Regions from separate parts of the Nocardia sp. NBC_01377 genome, predicted to be linked through region 1. Evidence: riboswitches for the same ligand, from Rfam matches in the RefSeq annotation. Region 1 holds a riboswitch; each other region holds the start of a gene.
The links. A riboswitch is a leader RNA that binds a small molecule or an ion and turns the genes downstream of it on or off. The one in region 1 is predicted to bind cobalamin.
Positions count from the first base shown of each region.

Region 2: it holds a riboswitch for cobalamin, as region 1 does, so the genes downstream of both, metE (5-methyltetrahydropteroyltriglutamate--homocysteine S-methyltransferase) here and OG225_RS36385 (energy-coupling factor ABC transporter permease) in region 1, are expected to answer to the same signal.
Region 3: it holds a riboswitch for cobalamin, as region 1 does, so the genes downstream of both, OG225_RS09205 (ABC transporter substrate-binding protein) here and OG225_RS36385 (energy-coupling factor ABC transporter permease) in region 1, are expected to answer to the same signal.
Region 4: it holds a riboswitch for cobalamin, as region 1 does, so the genes downstream of both, OG225_RS24845 (5-methyltetrahydropteroyltriglutamate--homocysteine S-methyltransferase) here and OG225_RS36385 (energy-coupling factor ABC transporter permease) in region 1, are expected to answer to the same signal.

Region 1 covers NZ_CP109566.1:7,910,101-7,913,301, reverse strand. The annotation lists gene OG225_RS36390 (heavy metal translocating P-type ATPase) at 1-1,244, shown strand, start outside; cobalamin riboswitch at 1,228-1,370, shown strand; gene OG225_RS36385 (energy-coupling factor ABC transporter permease) at 1,506-2,189, shown strand; gene OG225_RS36380 (hypothetical protein) at 2,278-2,445, opposite strand; gene OG225_RS36375 (heavy-metal-associated domain-containing protein) at 2,442-2,651, opposite strand; gene OG225_RS36370 (cytochrome c oxidase assembly protein) at 2,932-3,201, shown strand, end outside.
Region 2 covers NZ_CP109566.1:2,580,834-2,584,034, reverse strand. The annotation lists gene OG225_RS11800 (hypothetical protein) at 1-154, opposite strand, end outside; gene OG225_RS11795 (hypothetical protein) at 153-743, shown strand; gene OG225_RS11790 (hypothetical protein) at 862-1,152, shown strand; cobalamin riboswitch at 1,298-1,530, shown strand; gene metE (5-methyltetrahydropteroyltriglutamate--homocysteine S-methyltransferase) at 1,668-3,201, shown strand, end outside.
Region 3 covers NZ_CP109566.1:2,036,959-2,040,159, reverse strand. The annotation lists gene OG225_RS09210 (ABC transporter permease) at 1-69, opposite strand, end outside; gene OG225_RS09205 (ABC transporter substrate-binding protein) at 85-1,674, opposite strand; cobalamin riboswitch at 1,691-1,886, opposite strand; gene OG225_RS09200 (metal ABC transporter permease) at 1,941-2,813, opposite strand; gene OG225_RS09195 (metal ABC transporter ATP-binding protein) at 2,838-3,201, opposite strand, start outside.
Region 4 covers NZ_CP109566.1:5,401,264-5,404,464, reverse strand. The annotation lists gene OG225_RS24850 (short-chain fatty acyl-CoA regulator family protein) at 1-264, opposite strand, end outside; partial or broken gene OG225_RS24845 (5-methyltetrahydropteroyltriglutamate--homocysteine S-methyltransferase) at 1,187-1,841, opposite strand; cobalamin riboswitch at 1,983-2,135, opposite strand; gene OG225_RS24840 (pyruvate carboxylase) at 2,458-3,201, shown strand, end outside.

The DNA of each region.
Region 1 (3,201 bases):
CACTCGGCCTCGCCACTCCGACCGCTTTGCTGGTCGCCTCCGGTCAGGCTGCCCGGCTCGGCATCTTCTTCAAAGGACAGCGCGGGCTGGAACAGGCCGCGGGCGGCGGCGTTGTCGTCTTCGACAAGACCGGGACCCTCACCGCGGGAGGTCCGGGCGTCGTCGCGGTACACCTCGGTCCCGGCATCGAGCGCGCACAGGCTCTGCGTGCCGCCGCCGCCGTCGAAGCCGTGTCACGGCATCCGGTGGCGGCGGCCATCATCGCGACGGCCCGCACCGACGACCTCGAGGTCGCGACGGCGAACCGGGTCACCGAACATCCGGGCCGCGGGGTGATCGGCGTCGTCGGGCACCGCCGGGTGGCGGTGGGGCGACCGTCGTTCGTCCGCGACCACGGGTTCGCGGTGTCCCCCGAACTGCGGGAGACCCTACGCGCGGAGGAGTATCTCGGACGGACGGCCGTCCTGGTCGCGGTCGGTGACCGTGCCGTCGCGGTCCTCGCGGTGGCCGAACAGGTCCATCCATCCGCCGCCTCGGCCGTCGCGCGCCTGCGCGCACTCGGGCTGCGCAGTGTGCTGCTCACCGGTGACAACCCGTTCGCCGCCCAGGAGGTCGCAGACCGGGTCGGGATCGAGGACGTGATCGCCTCGGTGATGCCCGAGGACAAGGCCGAGGTCGTCCGCGCGCTCCAGGACAGCGGCCGACATGTCACGGTCGTGGGTGACGGCGTCAACGACGGGCCCGCGCTGGCGGTCGCCGACCTCGGGATCGCGCTCGGCGCGGGCACCGACGTGGCCATGGAAGCGGCCGACCTCGTCATCTCGGGCCGCGACCTCACCCGGGTGCCGTACGCCATCGGCTTGGCCGCGGCCACACTGGCCACCATTCGGACCAACCTCCGGTGGGCACTCGGCTACAACCTCGTCGTCCTCCCGCTCGCCGTGGTCGTCCTCGACCCGCTCGGAGCCGCGGCCGCCATGGCGCTGTCCTCGATGTTCGTCGTGTCGAACAGCCTGCGGCTGCGCCGGTTCACCCTGCCGAACCTCGCGGACGGCCGCGACGCGCACCCCGGCGATGACGCGAGTGTGCGCGTGTCGCCGGGAATCGCCTGTGAGGGCGGGTTTCCCGACGATTCATCGGCTACGATCCCTGTGCGGCTGATTTGCCGGGACCGGCGGGAAAGCCGGGTCGGCGGCGGTCGGCACTCGTTCACCGAGATGCCGTCCGAAGGGAATCCGGTGTGAATCCGGAGCTGTCCCGCAGCGGTGTGCGGAAGCGACCACCATCGTCCGCGCGGCGAACCGGGTTCTCCCCGGAGCCCGCGGTCGGTCGACGTATCCGGCGATACGTCTCCGCTAGCCCGAAGACCTTTCAGCCCGTGCTGGACGCGCCGCGTCCAGGGGTGCATCGCCTCGCGGAATGGGCGCATGGCCGTTGTCGGTGCGCGCGCCGACCCGACCGAGCCGTCGCGGGCGGTGGACCGGTTTCATCGGAAGGACCGCGCAATGCATATCGAACCGGGAATCGTCGAAGGCCCGAAGATCATCCTCAGCTACGCCACCTCGGGCGCCGCGGGCGTCTACGCCGCCACGCTGGCGTATCGACATTTCAGAGAGCGCGGGCCGCTCTCGCTGCTCGGCGGCACCGCGGCGACCACCGCGGCGGTCTTCACCTTCTTCGAGATCCTGCCGCACTATCCGGTCGGCGTCTCCGAGGTCCACCTGATATTGGGCTCCACGTTGTTCCTGCTGTTCGGGGCCGCGCCCGCCGCGTTCGGGCTCGCGCTGGGCCTACTCCTGCAAGGGGTGTTCTTCGCGCAGTTCGACCTGCCGCAATACGGTATGAACGTCACGACCCTGCTGGTGCCGCTGTTCGCGCTGCAATTCGTGGCGCGGAAGGTGATCGCCGCCGACACCCCGTACGTGCGGCTGAAATACCGTCAGGCGCTCGCGCTCTCGACCACCTACCAGGCGGGCATCGTGACCTGGGTCGCGTTCTGGGCGCTCTACGGCGAGGGCTTCGCGGTGCGGACCGTCGCCGATATCGCCACGTTCGGTCTGTCCTATCTGGTCGTGATCGCGATCGAACCGTTGGCCGACCTGGCGGTCCTGGCCGGAGCGAAGACACTGCACCAACTGAAGGACAGCAGCCTGCTGGAACGGCGGCTCTACAACCCCAGCCCCGCCTGACCGTATATCGTTGCGCGCCGCCGGGTTTCGATGAACTCGAAACCCGGCGGCGTCCGTTTTCCCGAATGCCGGGCAGCGCGCTCGCGGCTCACCGACCGGTCGACGAGACGCCGCGGTGGTCGTGGGGCGGCGCGTCGGGAATGTCCGACCATGGACCGAATCGGCCCACCAGCCAGGCGAGGGCGAACACGGCGGCCAGCGCGGCGACGAAGGCGAGCACGCGCAGCCACACAGGCTCGGGTCCGTCACCGTTCACGCATCGACCACTTCGTAGCCCGCCTCGTCGACGGCCGCGCGGATCACGTCGTGGGCGCCCGAGGACGCGCCGGTCACAGTCACCTTTCCGGTGGCGATCTCGACATCGACCGAGTCCACTCCGGGCAGCGCGGTCAGCGCGCCGGTGATCGCGTTCGAGCAGTGCTCGCACGACATCCCCGACACCGTGTACGTGGTCTCGCTCATGACGTCCCTTTCCTCCGAGTCGCCGCCGCGCACCAGGCACGACAGGTTTCCGCATCAATTGTCGGATGCCGGGCGCGCGTGGTTCCCACGGGCTCCCGCGCTATCGTGACCACGGCGGTTCCCGTGCCCGACGCGGCCGACCTCCCTATCCGGCGACGGCCGCGGAGATTCCCGTCACATCCGTGTGCGCGAGGGAACCATGACCTCGCCGTGACCGACCGTAGACATCGGCGGCCGACGGTCGGACCGCGGCGACGACAGATCTCGGAAGGATGTGGACGTGGGTATCGGTGCGTACTCCGCGCGAACGGTCCGGTTGGCCGCGGTGGCACTGTCGGCGGCAACAGTGCTCGGCGCGGCCGTTTCCGCGGGCGCGATGCCCTACACCGCGGCGGGCACGGCCTTCCCCGGACTGACCCAGGCGATCCTCTACACGGTGTTGCGGGCGGTCGCGATGGCTGCGGGCGCGGTCACGGTGGGGGCGGCGCTGTACACCGTGTGCTGCACAGAGACCGTCGAGAACGAGCGGGTCGGCGTGGACGGCTACTAC
Region 2 (3,201 bases), 3.5 Mb from region 1:
CGTCGCAGTCCGGCTCGACCGTCAGCTCGTCGGCGCCGCGCTCGAACACCACCGCACCGTCGGCTCCGGCATCGTCACCCCCGACAACGACCACCGGCGCCCCGGGGACACCAGCCACCGAGCCTGCGTCGACTGCCGGATCCGGCACGGTCATGCTGCGCACGGTCACCGTCGGGGGCGTCGCGGTCCCGAATGTGCCGGTGCGCCTGGCACGTTACGCACCGTGCGGTCCCGCCTCGCGGGATCTACCAGAGGGGACTCCGGAGGTCGAGCGCTGGACGGGCACCACCGACGCCGACGGGCGGAGCACGTTCACGGTGCCGGTGGGCTGCTACCACTTCGGCATGACCCCGCCGCCCGGCTCCGACCCCGTGCCGGAGGGAATGCACGCCCTCTTCGTGACGGCCGACGGCGAATCGGTCACCGGCTCGTTGCGTTTCAGGGATTCCGCGCAGGCGGCGCATTGCGATCCCCAGAGCATCGTCGGGCAGCTCGAACTCGCCGACTATCAGCGGAACGCGACCGCGACGGTGCGCGAATGCGACGGCACCTGGGCGGTCATCGCGTGGGACGTGCCCGGCGACAGCCAGCGCATCGTGTGGCGGGCGGCCTCGCGCTGGGCCACGTATGTGGTTTTCCCACACAACCGGTGCTGGACCCAGGCGAAGACCGACGGCGCGCCGGACACGCTGGAGCGCGTGGGTGCGACGATCGGCGATGTCGCCCTACGTCCCCCACACTGACCGCTACCGGACTCGACCGTGCGTCACTTCCTTTCCGGCGCGGGTGGTCAGCTGTTTGGTGGGTGGTGCGGATACTGTCTTCGCGCGGTGTGTTCTCGAGCTCGGCGGTCGACTCGAGGTGGTTCTGTCTGCCCGAAACTATCAGCGCGACAAGGTGATACCCGAGAACGGTGCGGAGTTCGAAGCGTTGCTGGAGCGTGCGGCTGGGGTGCAGGTCATGGATTTCGACGACGCCGACCGTAAGGCCCCCGCCGCCGCGAACGAAGTCATGCTCGCCGCGTGCGAGCGACTGATCGCGGTGTGGGGTGGTGACGCGGGTGAGAATTCGGGCACCGGCAGCGTGGTGGAGTCGGCTCGCGCCCGAGGAATTCCGGTCAGTGTGGTCTGGCCGGTGGGCGCCACACGCTGATGCGCACGTTCTCCTGGATCGGTGGTCCCAGGTCGCGGTCCTCGGTGTGAGATGTCCCCCCTTTCACGATCCGGTCGGTGTTGGCTATATTTGTCGACGCAGCTGGTTCGCCGGAGGCGGAGTCGAGGAGCCCCTGATCCGTCCGATGGCGTCGAAGCCCAGCGGTGTTCGCGCGCCGCGGGGTGTAGAGGGAACCCGGTGAGAATCCGGGACTGTCCCGCAGCGGTAAGTGGGAACGACAGCCGTCACCCGCACTGGGCGCATGCCTGGGAAGCGACGGTCGGTAGGACCAGCCCCGGGCACCGAACGCCGGGGTCGACCCCATTCTCGGGTCGATGCCCACGAGTCCGAAGACCTGCCCGTTGTACCGGATACGCCGTATCCGGTGGTCGTCGCCTCGTGGATTGGGCGTCACGCCCAGTGGGACCCGGGCACGGGAACGATGCTTCTCGGGCTCCATCGGCGTGCGTTCCATATTGGGTGGCGGTCCTTGCCGCTGACCATGGAGCTCATCAATGTCGAACCCGCACACGACTTTTACCGCCACCGTGCTGGGCCTTCCGCGCGTCGGCCCCAACCGGGAGCTCAAACGCGCCATCGAGTCCTACTGGGCCGGTCGCGTCGATGCCGAGGCCCTGCACGCCGTCGCGGCGAACCTGCGCGTCGCCCAGCTGACCGAAGCCCGCGAGGCCGGGCTGGATTCGGTACCGGTGGGCACCTTCTCCTACTACGACCAGGTGCTCGACACCGCCGTGCTGCTGGGCGCGCTGCCGCAGCGGGTGTCCGGGATCGCCGACGAGCTGGATCGCTATTTCGCGGCCGCCCGAGGTGATGCCGAGATCGCTCCGCTCGAGATGACCAAGTGGTTCGACACCAACTACCACTACCTGGTGCCCGAGCTGGCCGCGGATACGGCCTTCTCCCTGCATCCGGACAAGCCGCTGGCCGAATTGAAGGAGGCGCTGGCCCTCGGTGTCCCGGCCCGGCCGGTGGTCGTCGGTCCGATCACCTTCCTGAAGCTGGCCAAGTCGGTGGATGACAGCGATCTGCTGAACCGTCTGCCCGACCTGTTGCCGCTCTACGAGCGGTTGCTGGGCCTGCTCGCCGAGGCCGGTGCGCAGTGGGTTCAGATCGATGAGCCGTCGCTGGTGACCGATCTCACCGAGGCCGAACTCGCGGCGGTGCGCACCACATACCAGCGGTTGTCGGAGGTGTCGACTCGTCCGTCGATCCTGGTAGCCGCCTACTTCGGTCGGCTGGGCACGGCGCTGCCGGTGCTGGCCGAGACCGGCATCGAGGCCATCGCTCTCGACCTGGTCGCCGGTGAGGACGCGGATGTCGCTGTGGCTCGGTCGATCATGAACAAGTTGATCGTGGCGGGCGTGGTCGACGGTCACAACATCTGGCGGGTCGATCCCGACCTTGCACTGCCGCGGCTGATCGGGCTGCGCGACGCCGGTGTGTCGGTGGCGGTGTCGAGTTCGTGCTCGCTGCTGCACGTGCCCTACAGCCTCGAGCCCGAGACCGATCTGGACGAGCGGCTGCGCGGCCGGCTGGCGTTCGGGCAGGAGAAGATCGCCGAGGTCCGGGTGCTGGCCACCGCCCTCCGTGAGGGGGAGGGTGCGGTCGCGCAGGCCCTCGAGATCGCTCGCACCGCGGTGGCCGACCGCAAGGCGGATCCTCGTCTGCGCGTCGAGTCGGTACGCGAGCGGTTGGCGGGTCTGGATACCGGTGCCACGCGCCGCGCTCCGGCCGACGAGCGCCGGATCGTGCAGCAGGAGCGGTTGAAACTGCCGCTGTTGCCGACCACCACGATCGGCTCCTACCCGCAGACGAGCCGGATCCGGGTGGCCCGTGCCGAACTCCGCCGTGGCGAGATCGACCAGGCCGAGTACGACATGCGGATGCGTGCCGAGATCGCCGAAGTCATTGCGCTGCAAGAGGAAATCGGCCTCGACGTGCTGGTGCACGGTGAGCCCGAGCGCAACGACATGGTGCAGTACTTCGCCGAGCAGCTCGATGGCTTCGCCGCGACGATCAACGGCTGGG
Region 3 (3,201 bases), 3.0 Mb from region 1:
CACCGCGAGCGCGACCAGCGACAGCACCACGATGGCGCCGCCGACGCGCCCGATCACGTAGCGAATCACGACCGTCGGCGTTCGCTACCGCGCCAACCACGTGGTCGTGTAGTTGGCCCAGTCGTCGGTGCCGGGCACCCCCGCCCGCACACCGCCCACATCGTTGCGCGCCGCGTCGGGCCGTTTGGCGAAACTGTGCAGGATGTATCCGCCTTCGTTCCAGAGTTGTTCCTGAAGTTCGTGATACAGTACCCGGCGGCGCTCCTGGTCGAGTGTCGCCCTGACCTCGGTGAATTTCGCGTCCCAGGCCGCGTTCCGCCATCCGGTGCCGTTGCTCGGCGAACCGGTGGTCATGGTCTGGCCGTAGAAGTAGTCGAGACTGTAGTTCCACCAACCGACGTGGGTCAGCGGCTGTTTCCCCGCAACCTGGGTGAAATAGGTGTCGGCGGGTACGGATTCGAGTTTCACGGTGATTCCGGCCGCCTTGGCGTGCTCGACCAACAGCGTCGCCGATTCGATCATGCCCGGCATGCCGTCGGCCGTCTGCAAGGTGACCGTGAGGTTCTCCTTGCCCGCCTGGCGCAGCAGTTCGCGCGCCCGCGCCGGATCGTAGGCGCGCTGCGGCAGCGAATCGTCGTAGAACGGCGCACCCTTGCCGTAGATGTCGTTGCCCAACTCGGCATAGCCGTAGTACACGGTGTCGACCATCGCCTGCCGATCGACGGCGAGGCGCATGGCTTGGCGCACCCGCACGTCGTCGAAGGGCGGGAGGTCGACGCGCATCTGGAAGGAATCCATGAGTCCGAACGGATGCAGCACGACGGTGATATCCGGATCGTTCTCCAGCGTGCGCGCCTGGAGATAGGACATCTCGTGCACGATATCGGCTTCCCCGGACAGGAAGGCGTTCACGCGGGCCTCGGTCTCGGCGATCTGGATGATCTCGACCTCGTCGAGCAGCACCAGCCCGTCCCAGTACCGGTCGTTGCGGCGCAACAGTGTTCGATCGCCGGGCGACCAGTTCGCCAGTGCGAAGGGGCCCGTGCCCACCGGCAGCGTCCGCGCGTCGAAGGTGGTCGTCCCGTCCTTGATGACGTAGCAGTACCAGCCCGCGAGCACCGAACCGAAATCGGCGAGTGGGGATTTCATCCCCACGATGACGCCCAGTTCGCCGTCGGCCCTGGTGCGCGACATGTCGATCATCGAGAGATCGCCGGCGGAATGTTTGGCCGGGTCGAGCATCCGCTCGAAACTCCAGAGGACGTCGCGGGAGGTCAGCGGTGTGCCGTCGCTGAAGACGACACCGGGACGCAACGCGATCCGCCACCGACTGCCGTCCGCGTCGGGCGTCAGCGATTCCGCGAGCCGGTAGCGCAGCGTCAGATCGTTGTTGTAGGCGACGAGTTTGTCCCAGACATTCTTGGAGACCGCGCCGCCCGCCGAACTGCCCGCCTGATACGGATCGAGTACGTCGACGCTCGCCGACCTGCCCGCGATCACCGAACGCAGTCGCCCGCCGGGACGCGGCGGCCCCTGCGGTCCCGCGGAGGCTGCGTCGTCGGCGGCGCAGCCGATCAGCGATCCGCCCGCCGACGCGGCCAGAGCCGCCGCTCCGGCGCCGAGCAGGAATGTCCGGCGCCGCAATGCGGGCACGGTCGATCTCGAGTTGTCCATGGCCATCCTCGTGGTGCGATCCCTCTACCGTGGACGCAGGTGTCCTGGCTCCCGGATCGACGCGCACCGCCTGCCTTCCAACCCGGGTAGGTCGTGGCAACGAGATCGGCGGATTACTCCTCGGTGACAGTTGCGGGACAGCCCCGGATTCGCACCGGTGTTCCCTTCGTCCGGATCAGACGTTACAAGGCGCGAGCCCCGAGCACACATCCCCGTGATTCGGCCGCGGAACCCGATGCGGCCGAATCACGGGGATGCACCGGCGGTCACACCGCGCCCGCGGTGGCACGACGACGCGCGGCCGCGATCCGGCGACCGATGACACCCTGTCGCGGTGCGAACAGGTACACCGCCGTGAAGGTCAGCCCCTGGACGACGACGACCATCGCCCCGGAGGCGGTGTCCAGGTGATAGCTCAGGTACAGGCCCGTCACCGCCGCCGCGACCGAGACCGCGGGGGCGATGACGAGCATGCGCTGGAATCGGTCGGTGAGCAGGTACGCGGTCGCGCCGGGAATGATGAGCATCGCGACCACGAGCACCACGCCCACCGCCTGCAACGCCACCACCGAGGTCAGCGCGAGCAGTCCGAGCAGGGCGATACCGAGCCAACGGGTGTTCAGGCCGATCGCGTGGGCGTGCACCGGGTCGAACGCGTAGAGGGTGAAATCGCGCCGCTTGAGGACGAGCGCCGTCAGCGTCAGCGCCGCCAGGACGACGATCTGAACGAGTTCGGATCGGCTGACCCCGAGCAGATTCCCGAACACGATGTGATTGAGATCGGTCTGACTCGGCGTCACCGAGACCAGTACCAACCCGAACGCGAACAGCGTCGTGAACACGATGCCGATCGCGGCGTCCTCCTTGATGCGGCTGGTCGACCGCACCACCCCGATCAGTGCCACCGCCAGGAATCCGAAGACGATCGCGCCGACCGCGAAGGGCAGGCCGACGATATAGGCCAGCACCACCCCTGGCAGTACCGCGTGGGAGACCGCGTCGCCCATCAACGACCAGCCGATCAGCACCAGCCAGCACGAGAGCACCGCGCAGACCACCGCCGCCGTCACGGTGGTGGCCAGCGCCCGCACCATGAATTCGTAGCGCAGCGGGTCGATGAAGATTTCCTCGAAACTCATTGCGCCCGTCTCACCTTCGGCCGTTCACACACGGTTGAGCACATCGAGGCCGAAGGCCGCGGCAAGATTCTCCGGGCGCAGCACCGTCTCCGGATCCCCCTGCGCCAGCACCGTTCTCATCAGCAGCACGGCTTCGTCGGCGAGGCCGGGCAGTGCGTGCAGGTCATGGGTGGACACCAGGACCGCGGCGCCCGCCGCCGCGAGTTCGCGTAGCAGCGCGGTGATGGCGGCTTCGGATCGCTTGTCGACACCGGCGAAGGGCTCGTCCAGCAACAGCACCGTCGCCCCCTGGGCGAGGGCACGACCGACGAAGGCCCGCTTCTTCTGCCCACCCGACAACCGCCCGATCTGCCGATCGCCGAGGTCGGTCAATTCGACCCGCTCCAGC
Region 4 (3,201 bases), 2.5 Mb from region 1:
GCTGTCACCGCCCGCCGCGTCGACCAGCACCTCGTGCAGATCCGAGACCAGTCGCGCGTCCGAATCGGCCGCGAAGAACTGGACGTCGAGGTCGAAGGTGGAATTGAGTTTCAGCAGGACCGGGATGGTGAGCGGCCGCTGATCGCGCTCGAGTTGGTTGAGGTAGCTGGGCGATAGGTCGAGGGATTTCGCCAGCGCGGCCTGGGTCATCCGTCTTTCCTCGCGCAGTCGCCGTAGCCGGGCGCCCGCGTACATCTTGCGCACGGCCGAATAGTAACCGGCGGCCTTCGCAAACATTGCACAAAACGGAGTTCTCGCGTACAAAGATCCACTCTTGCGAGGGGTTTCAGTGACAGGTCAACCTTGCGTAGCGTGCGAAGGGGCAGCAAGGGGCCCGAAGCGAGCCGAGGGATGCGCGAAGAACCACATATTACGCGTTCGCCCCGTTCGCGCGGCGTTTCCGAGTTCGAAACCTCGGGCGGAACGGATCGCTCGGGGGTGGCGCGCGCGGTCCGGGTCGCCGTCACCGACGCGCCGCGCGGAGTCGCACCGTCGACCCCGACCCGTTCGCGTGTCCGACTTCGAAACGTTTCGGATTCTCGCGGCCGGGGTAGTAAACCTGCGGGGTACGACCGTTTCTCGACGCGGCGAGCAGGACCGGAGTCGGTGCGGGCGCACTCGATCAGCCGCCGTTCGTCGTGGCGCCCGTGGTACCGGACCGGGCACCGGAGGTTCGTGAGGGGATCTTCTGATGCCCGGTCCGCCGCGCCGCGTCGGTGTCCACCGTGCGGCCGTCACGTCGGATCACCCGCGGGCCCGCGTCGTCGGGCCCGGATTCCGCATCCTGGGAAAACCCGCTGGAGATCGCGGGAACCGGATCGCACGATCGCGCGTCGAAGAGGGGTGACGGACGAGGTCGACGTGCGAGGAGGCGTGACGAATGGATCGTTGTTCGAGTCACATGTCGTGGCGGCGCGGGATCGACGGCAGGGGCGTCGGTCCCCGTGACGACGGCGCCCGCGAAAGTGGCACTCGCGGAATCGATCCCAGAGCGCGGTTACGCGCCGTCGAGCGCGCGGGCGAAGCCTGTGAGGCCTACACCTCGCGGCGCAGGCCGAAGCCGCGGGCGGAATGACATCGCCGTGGCCGCGCGAACGGCTCCGCGTCGATCTCGGATTCGGTGAGATTCCGTCACCAGCACCGGCTCATCGATCTGGACCCGGGCCACGCCCTTCGTCGCGAGCCGGGCGAGCAGGTCACGGGAGAGCGGAACCAACGCGGGCAACCGCCGCAGCGGCGCGCCCGAGGCATCCTCGGCCGATTTCAGGAAGGTGACGGGGTCGATCACCACGGGCCGGGCCGGCACGCCGAGGGCGAGCGCCTCGTCCACCTGCTTCAGCAATTGTTCGGAATGCAGGGCGAAGGTGGTCTCCGCCGTGATCTCGGGCACCGGGTAGTGGTAGTTGGTGTCGAACCATGTGGTCATCTCCGGCGGTTCGACGGTGTCGGTGCCGCTCGCGGCGGCGAAATATCGGTCGAGCGGATCGGTGATACCCGCCACACGCGGCGGCAGCGCGCCGAGGAGAACGGCGGTGTCGAGGACCTGGTCGTTGTGGGAGAAGGTGCCCATCGGCACCGAATCCATTCCGGCCGCGAGCAATTAGGCGAATTGGGTGCGGCGCAGATCCTGGGCGATGGCGTGCAATCGTTCGGCGTCGATGCGCCCGGCCCCACTAGGACTCGGTGGTGCGCTTCAACTCTTGGATCGGGCCGACCCGGGGCAGCCCGAGAACCGTTGCGGTGAACGGAGTGTGCGGAGAACAGTTGCGTCGATACTCCAGTGCTGTGGTCGTGAGCCATCGCCATGAGGGCAGTGCGAATCAGCGGGATGTCTCGGAGGGCGCGGTCGGAGCCCGAGAAATCGGCACCGGTGGTCCGCGAGGCGGTGGCGGCCGGATACGGCGTATCCGGCACAGTGTGGCAGGTCTTCGGACTCGCGGGCGCGGGACTTACTGGCCGATCACGGACGGGGCTCACCTACTGGCCGTCGCTTCCCAGGACGCCCAGTGCTCGTGACGGCAGTCGTTCCTGCATACCGCTGCGGGACAGTCCCGGATTCCCGCCGGGTTCCCTCTCGCCTGTCCGCCGACATCGCGGCGGACGGGTTCGACGCCGAGGCGCGACGTAGGGGCTCCATCTCGTCTGCGCTCGGCGAACCAGTTGCACTCGTCAGCATGCGCGGAACGGCCGGTCGGGCGCCGTGGCGGTGCGATACGTTCCAGCTACCATGGAGCGATTCGTGTGAGCTAATTCGCAGCGCCGGGTCCGCGGTTCATCGTCGCAGCATGTGACCGTACGATGAACACAACTTCGCAACCGTGCTAGTTCTGTTGTGAAGATTTCTGCGAAGGGCACTTCCCTGTCGGCAGCCGCCTCCGGGGCGGGTACCTTAAGCCAATGTTCTCGAAAGTCTTGGTTGCCAATCGCGGCGAGATCGCCATCCGTGCCTTTCGTGCGGCGTATGAACTCGGCATCGGGACCGTCGCGGTCTTCCCGTACGAGGACCGTAATTCGGTCCACCGGTTGAAGGCGGCGGAGTCCTACCAGATCGGTGAGAAGGGCCATCCGGTCCGTACCTATCTCTCGATCGAGGCGATCATCGGTGCGGCCAAGACCGCCGGAGCCGACGCGATCTATCCGGGGTACGGATTCCTGTCGGAGAATCCGGATCTGGCCGCGGCCTGTGCCAGGGAAGGCATCACCTTCATCGGCCCGTCGGCCGAGGTGTTGGAGTTGGCGGGAAACAAGGCGCGCGCGATCGAGGCGGCCAGGGCGGCGGGGCTTCCGGTGCTGGCGTCGAGCGCGCCCTCGGCCGATATCGAGGAGTTGCTGGCCGCGTCGAGCGAGCTGGAGTACCCGATCTTCGTCAAGGCGGTGGCCGGTGGCGGTGGTCGCGGGATGCGGCGGGTGGCCGAGCCCGAACAGTTGCGTGAGTCGATCGAGGCGGCTTCGCGTGAGGCGGAGTCGGCGTTCGGTGATCCGACGGTGTTCCTGGAGCAGGCGGTGGTGAATCCGCGTCATATCGAGGTGCAGATCCTGGCCGATCAGCACGGGAATGTGATGCATCTGTTCGAGCGGGATTGTTCGGTGCAGCGGCGTCATCAGAAGGTGATCGAGCTCGCCCCGGCTCCGAATCTGGAT